DNA from 2 places in the Bellilinea sp. genome. Region 1 is predicted to be linked to the other one. Evidence: riboswitches for the same ligand, from Rfam matches in the RefSeq annotation. Region 1 holds a riboswitch; the other holds the start of a gene.
What was found. A riboswitch is a leader RNA that binds a small molecule or an ion and turns the genes downstream of it on or off. The one in region 1 is predicted to bind S-adenosylmethionine.
Positions count from the first base shown of each region.

Region 2: linked by a shared signal. The riboswitch ahead of metH (methionine synthase) and the one ahead of metK (methionine adenosyltransferase) in region 1 are both predicted to bind S-adenosylmethionine.

Region 1 covers NZ_JBRCOK010000069.1:26,794-30,211, forward strand. The annotation lists gene ACWIZX_RS07530 (DNA translocase FtsK 4TM domain-containing protein) at 1-656, shown strand, start outside; gene metK (methionine adenosyltransferase) at 708-1,940, opposite strand; SAM riboswitch class I at 2,019-2,138, opposite strand; gene thrS (threonine--tRNA ligase) at 2,236-3,418, opposite strand, start outside.
Region 2 covers NZ_JBRCOK010000090.1:1,803-5,220, forward strand. The annotation lists gene selA (L-seryl-tRNA(Sec) selenium transferase) at 1-1,269, opposite strand, end outside; gene ACWIZX_RS09165 (hypothetical protein) at 1,262-1,666, opposite strand; SAM riboswitch class I at 1,833-1,949, shown strand; gene metH (methionine synthase) at 2,015-3,418, shown strand, end outside.

The DNA.
Region 1 (3,418 bases):
CTCCCGATGAAACCGAACGTGCCATCACCCGCCTGGCGCAGCTGGCGCGGGCTACCGGCATTCATCTGATTCTTGCCACTCAGCGTCCCTCGGTGGATGTGGTGACCGGTTTAATCAAAGCCAACTTCCCGGCGCGCATCGCCTTTGCGGTGGCATCCTCGGTGGACAGCCGGGTCATCCTCGACCAGCCCGGTGCCGAACGGCTGCTGGGGCGCGGTGATATGCTCTTTCAAGCCCCGGATGCCGCCGCTCCGGTTCGTTTACAGGGTGTGTTTGTTTCAGATGTGGAGATTCAACGGCTGGTGGATTACTGGCGCTCACAGGCAGCGCTGGTTCGGGAGAAAAGCGGCGGCGAAAGCACAACCCCCGCCACTGCAGATTTGTTGCCCGCCGGCATTCCGCTCAAACAAACTCCGCTGTGGGATGACGAGGACAGCGGCGGTGACCCATTGCTGAAAGAAGCCATAGAACTGGTACGCCGCGAAGGACGCGCTTCGATTACCATGCTGCAGCGCCGCCTGCGAGTCGGTTACACCCGCGCCGCCCGCCTGATTGATGCCCTCGAAGAGAAAGGCATCATCTCGCCCGCTTTGCCCAATTCGCAGGTGCGCGAGGTGCTGGATTACGGCCAAACTGCCCCGCCGGCCGAAAAATAAAAACACCCGCCATCTCTGACGGGTGTCCTCCAATTCAACCGGATCCGGTACCTAATCCGCCGCAGTTGCCAGTTTGGCGGCCACGGCCTGCTTTAATTCTTCCACCTTGTTGGTACGCTCCCAGGTCAGGTCTAGATCATCCCGTCCAAAGTGACCATAGGCAGCCAGCTGACGGTAAATCGGGCGGCGCAGGTCAAGATCACGCAAAATTGCGCCGGGGCGCAAATCAAAATGTTCGCTGATCAGTTGTGCAATTTCCTCATCCGGAATTGTTCCGGTGCCAAAGGTTTCCACATTAATGCTTAACGGACGGGCAACCCCAATTGCATAGGCAACCTGAATTTCAACCCGTTCGGCCAGCCCGGCAGCGACAATGTTCTTGGCAACCCAGCGGGCCGCATAGGCTGCCGAACGATCCACCTTGGTCGGATCTTTACCGGAAAAGGCACCGCCGCCGTGCCGCCCCATGCCGCCGTAGGTATCCACAATGATCTTACGGCCGGTCAAACCCGAATCGCCCATCGGGCCGCCGATCACAAAACGACCGGTGGGGTTGACGTAAATTTTCAATTGATCATCCACCATTTCCGGCGGCAGCACCGGGTAAATGACATGTTGGGTAATTGCCTGATAAATTTCTTCCTGCGAGATTTCTGGTGCGTGCTGGGTGCTGATCAGCACCGTATCCACGCGGTAAGGACGGCCAAAGCGGTATTCAATGGTAACCTGAGATTTGCCATCCGGGCGCAGCCATGGCAGTGTGCCATTTTTACGCACTTCTGCCAGCCGGCGGGTCAGTTTGTGTGCCAGATAAATCGGCATGGGCATCAGGGTGGGGGTTTCGTTGCAGGCATAACCAAACATCATGCCCTGATCGCCGGCTCCCACCGATTCGATTTCTTTTTCCGACATCGTGCCGGTTTTGGCTTCCAGGGCTTTATCCACCCCCATGGCAATATCACCGGACTGCTTTGAAATGGCAACCTGGACTGCACAGGTATTGCCGTCAAAGCCTTTGTCGCTGTGGTCGTAACCGATTTCTTTCACCACACGGCGCACCAATTCATCGAAATTAATCTGTGCGCGGGTGGTAATTTCACCAAACACCAGCACAAAGCCGGTTTTGGTCGCCGCTTCACAGGCCACACGCGAGTAAGGGTCCTGCTCCAGGCAGGCATCCAAAACCGCATCACTGACCTGATCGCACAATTTGTCCGGATGTCCCTCTGTTACGGATTCAGAGGTAAACAGGTAACGCGGCGAGTTCATAAAAGTGGTGTTCATTCTGATTGTTTCCTCCTGTAAAATAAAGTTGCCCCTTCTGGCCTCAAGGGGCAACTTTCTATTTCTAAAAGAAGTGCCCTCTCATCTTCCAGAATTCTTTCTGCCGGACTTGGCACCTTGAAAACCCATTTCCAAACAGCAGGTTTTCAGGTTGTCGAGGTTTCGCAGGGCCGGTCCCTCCACCTCTCTGGATAAGAGCGCCTTTTGGGGGCTTATTCAATTGTTCTGGGGCAGATATTAACACAGGTTGAAGTACATGTCAACCAATTTGACCTTTCAATTTCGCCAGAATGCGTCATAATTCTGCCGAGCGGGTGCGGATGCGCTCCTTGACCTGTTCAATGAAGGCTTCTACCGGCACATCATTCTGCCGACTGCCATCCCGGCGGCGCAGGGCAATCGTGCGCGTGCTGACTTCCTGATCACCAACCACGGCCATATAGGGGATTTTGAGCAGTTGCGCTGAGCGGATCTTGGCATTCATGCGATCCTGGCCTAAATCGGCTTCGGCGCGAATGCCGGCCGCGCGCATTTCCTGCTCCAGCTGACGGGCATATTCATTATGCGAGTCGGTAATCGGGATGATGCGCACCTGATCCGGCGAAAGCCAGACCGGGAAATTGCCGGCATAATGCTCCAGCAAAAAGCCGACCATGCGTTCATGCGTGCTGAGCGGCGCGCGGTGAATACACAGCGGGGTTTCCTCTTCCCCATGGCGGTTGATGAAAGTCAGGTTAAAGCGCTCCGGCACGGCAAAATCTACCTGGTTGGTTGCCAGCGTAAATTCGCGCCCGATGGCACTCCAGATTTGCACATCAATCTTTGGGCCGTAAAAGGCTGCTTCGTCAGCCGCCTCCACAAACGGCACTCCGCCATTGCGCATGGCGCTGCGCACCATTTCTTCGGTCTTCAACCACAGGCGTTCGTTATCCACATACTTTTTGCCCAGTCCGCGCTTATGATGGGTGCTCAGCCGCATCACATAGCGATCAATGCCAAACAGGGCAAAGTATTTCAAATACAACTCAACCACTGCCAGAAACTCCTGCTCAAATTGTTCTTCCGAGCAGTAAATATGGGCATCGTTCATCTGCATGGAACGCACCCGCATTAACCCAAACAATTCGCCGCTTTTCTCATAGCGGTAGCAGGTGCCATATTCAGCCAGGCGGATGGGCAAATCGCGGTAACTACGCGGTTTGGCAGCATAGATTTTGTGGTGGAAGGGGCAGTTCATCGGCTTGACATAATAACGCACCCCTTCCAGTTCCATAGGCGGGTACATGCTCTCGGCATAGTAGGGCAGGTGTCCGCTGCGCAGGAAGAGGTCCTCTTTGGTCAGGTGCGGGGTACGCACCCGCTGGTAACCGGCCTGTTCTTCCACTTCCTTAGCCAGTTTTTCCAGTTCTTCAATAATGATTCCTCCGCGCGGCAGCCAGAGCGGCAAACCGGGGCCGACCTCATCATCAAAGATGAAA
Region 2 (3,418 bases), on a different contig from region 1:
GTTTTCTATGCGTGCAATGATGGCGGGGCTGCCCTCCCTCAAGCGGGCAAGAAATCGGTCGCAGCCGGGAACCGGAAGGGCAAGCAGGTAAGTAGGCAAATGCTCTTCGGGCAAAGAACCGCCGCCGATGGTCGAAAACCCGCTGATGACCTCACCGAATCCCAGGTGAGTCTGCCAGCCAAGCGCGCGCCGGTGAATTTCCTCCGGCGGGGTGGCAATCATCTGCCAGATGGGAATCTCGCTCAGGGCCTCGTCTTTGATATAGTGAAGCAAGGTTGCTGAGAGGGCAGCCAGACAAAGTTTATCTGCCCGCACAGCGCGGGCGAGGGGATGTTTTTTGATTTTGGTGAGCAGTTCAGCTTTCCCGACCAGAATGCCGGCTTGAGGACCGCCGAGCAGTTTATCGCCCGAAAAGCAAACCAGATCACAACCGGCTTGCAGGGACTCCTGAACAGTAGGTTCGTGCGCCAGCCCAAATTCGGCGGTATCCAGTAAGGCTCCGGAGCCGAGATCATCCATGAGGATGGTGTGGTACTGGTGTGCCAGCTGGGCAAGGCTGCTTAGCTCCGGTTCGCTGGCGAAGCCGATCAGGCGAAAATTGGAGTGGTGGGCGTGGAGCACCAGCGCGCCGGGGTAGTTTTGCAAGGCATTTTCATAATCGGTCAGGTGGACGCGATTGGTCGTGCCAACCTCAATCAACTTTGCCCCGGATTGCTTCATCACCTCCGGGACGCGAAAACCGCCGCCGATTTCAACCAGTTGAGTGCGCGAGATGATGACCGGTTTGCGGCGTGCCAGCGCGCTCAATGCCAGCAGAACGGCAGCGGCATTGTTATTGACCACTAGGGCGTCTTCTGCGCCGGTCAGGCGGGTTAGAAATTGTTGCGCATGAACCTCGCGCTTGCCACGCTTGCCGGTGGCCAGATTAAATTCCAGCGTGCTGTAACTGCTGGCACAGGTCTGAATGGATTGCAGCGCCGACCGACTGAGCGGAGCGCGTCCCAGGTTGGTGTGGAGGATTACGCCGGTAGCGTTGATGACCGGCTGCAGGGTTAATTGTGTCCACTGGATGAGGTTTTCTTCCACCAAACTGAGGAGATGCTCTGTGTTTGGAGTGAGGGGAGATTCTCTCATCCCTTGCCGGATGGTTTCCAGAGCAGTGCGAATGGCGCTCAGGGTTAAGGGCCTGCCGTAGTAGGCAATCCACTGCCCGGCTTGTGGGGATTGCAATAGCCGGTCAACCGAGGGCAGGCTGCGAAGCTCATTCATTTTCACCGGCAACAAAACGGCTGCGTTCGGCAAGGCGGATGGCAAATTCAATCGCGCCGAGTCCGGCTGCGAGAGCAAATCCCAGCGGAAGGGTCAAAAAGCGGCCCATTTGGAACCATGCCAGCAAATCGAAATACAAACCAACCCAAATTGCCTGTCGAACGATGATACCGGCGGTAACCGGTGTAGGGCTGGGAAAACGCCAGTGAAGAAAATAAATCACCGGCAGTGAAAGACCGCTGGCGGTGATGGTGGTCAGGAAAAAGAACAGCCAGCGCGGAGCCAAAGTGGGCAAGGTCAGGTTGAAAAGCAGGAATAGCCCGGCTAAACCCATCGCGGCCAAAATTAATGCCGAAGCCAGAAAAGGGATGAAAGGCGGAAGATTTTGTTTTTCCACGATGTTACCTCTGCAAAAAATTATATCCTATCCGTTCGAGAGCGAGGGAAGATTTTTTGAGCAGGTTGCACAGAGCGGACCAGATTTTGAAAATTGGACATGCAGATTGTAATTTTTACTAAATGTGGTAGAATTTGTGATAACTGATTGACCGGGACAATCCCGGCGCTCATCCAGAGAGGTGGAGGGACCGGCCCGACGAAGCCTCGGCAACCGCTGAAACTATCAGCAGGTGCCAACTCCGGCAGAATCCGCAAATTGCGATGATTCTGGAAGATGAGAGAGCGATCTACGGAATGATGTGCCTCTCGTCCAGAGAGGTTTTTTTATATCTTTGGAGGTAAACTCATGCAACGAAACTACACCAATCGCCGCTATCTGGATGCTCTTGAAAAGCGTGTGCTGGTCTTCGACGGGGCAATGGGCACCAGTTTGCAGAAAATGAACCTGACCGCCGAGCATTTTGGCGGTGAGAAAACCATGGGCTGTAATGATTATCTGGTCATTACCTATCCGCAGGCGGTTGAACAGGTGCACCGCTCTTTTCTGGAAGTAGGTGTGGATGTCATCGAAACGGATACCTTCCGCTCGAACCGGATAACCTTAGCCGAATACGGCCTTCAGAATCGGGTGCCGGAAATTAACCGGGCAGCGGCTGCGCTGGCGCGCCGGCTTGCAGATGAATACAGCACGCCGGATCACCCGCGTTTTGTGGCGGGTTCCATTGGTCCTTCCGGCAAATTGCCTTCGATGGATGATCCGGAGTTATCCGATGTAACCTTTGAAGACCTTGCCGAAGTTTTCCGCGAGCAGGCACGCGGATTGATCGAGGGCGGGGTGGATTTGCTTTTGATTGAAACCTCGCAGGATATCTTGGAGGTAAAAGCTGCCATCGAAGGGATTCACCGCGCCTTTGCGGATACCGGTATTTACCTGCCGATTCAAGCGCAGGTGACGCTGGATACTTCCGGGCGGATGCTGTTGGGAACCGATATTTCCGCAGTAGAAACGATATTGGAAGGCCTGGCTGTTGATGTGATCGGCATGAATTGCTCGACCGGGCCGGAACACATGCGCGAGCCGATTCGATTTTTAGGCGAAATCAGCCCGCTGCCGGTTTCCTGTATTCCGAATGCCGGTCTGCCGTTGAATGTGGACGGGCAGGCAGTCTATCCCCTCGAACCGCAGCCGTTTGCCGAAGCGCTGGCAGAATTTGTTGAGAAACACCGCGTTAACGTGGTTGGCGGCTGCTGCGGTACCACGCCGGAACATTTGCGTCTGCTGGTCGAAAAAGTTGGCCACAAACCGCGCCCGCCGCGTCCTCAAGTGCATATCCCGCGCCTTGCCTCGGCAATGCAGGCGCAGCCCATGCTGCAGGAACCGCGCCCCTTTTTGATTGGCGAACGTCTGAACACGCAGGGTTCGCGCAAGTTCAAGAAGTTGATTCTGGAAGAACGTTACGATGATCTTCTGGAAATTGCCTACGAACAGGTCGAATCCGGAGCGCACGGCCTGGATGTTTGTGTGGCATTGACTGAACGAGCTGACGAGGTGGAAACGATGCGCAAGGTGATCAAGAAACTTGCGCCGGCGGTGCGTGTACCGCTGGTGATTGATACCACCGAGCCGGATGTGCTGGAAGCCGCCTTGCAAACCGCGCCAGGACGCTGCCTGATCAATTCCACCCATCTGGAAGGCGGAAGGGAAAAGGCGGATCGTGTGTTTGCACTGGCCCGCAAGTACAATGCCGCT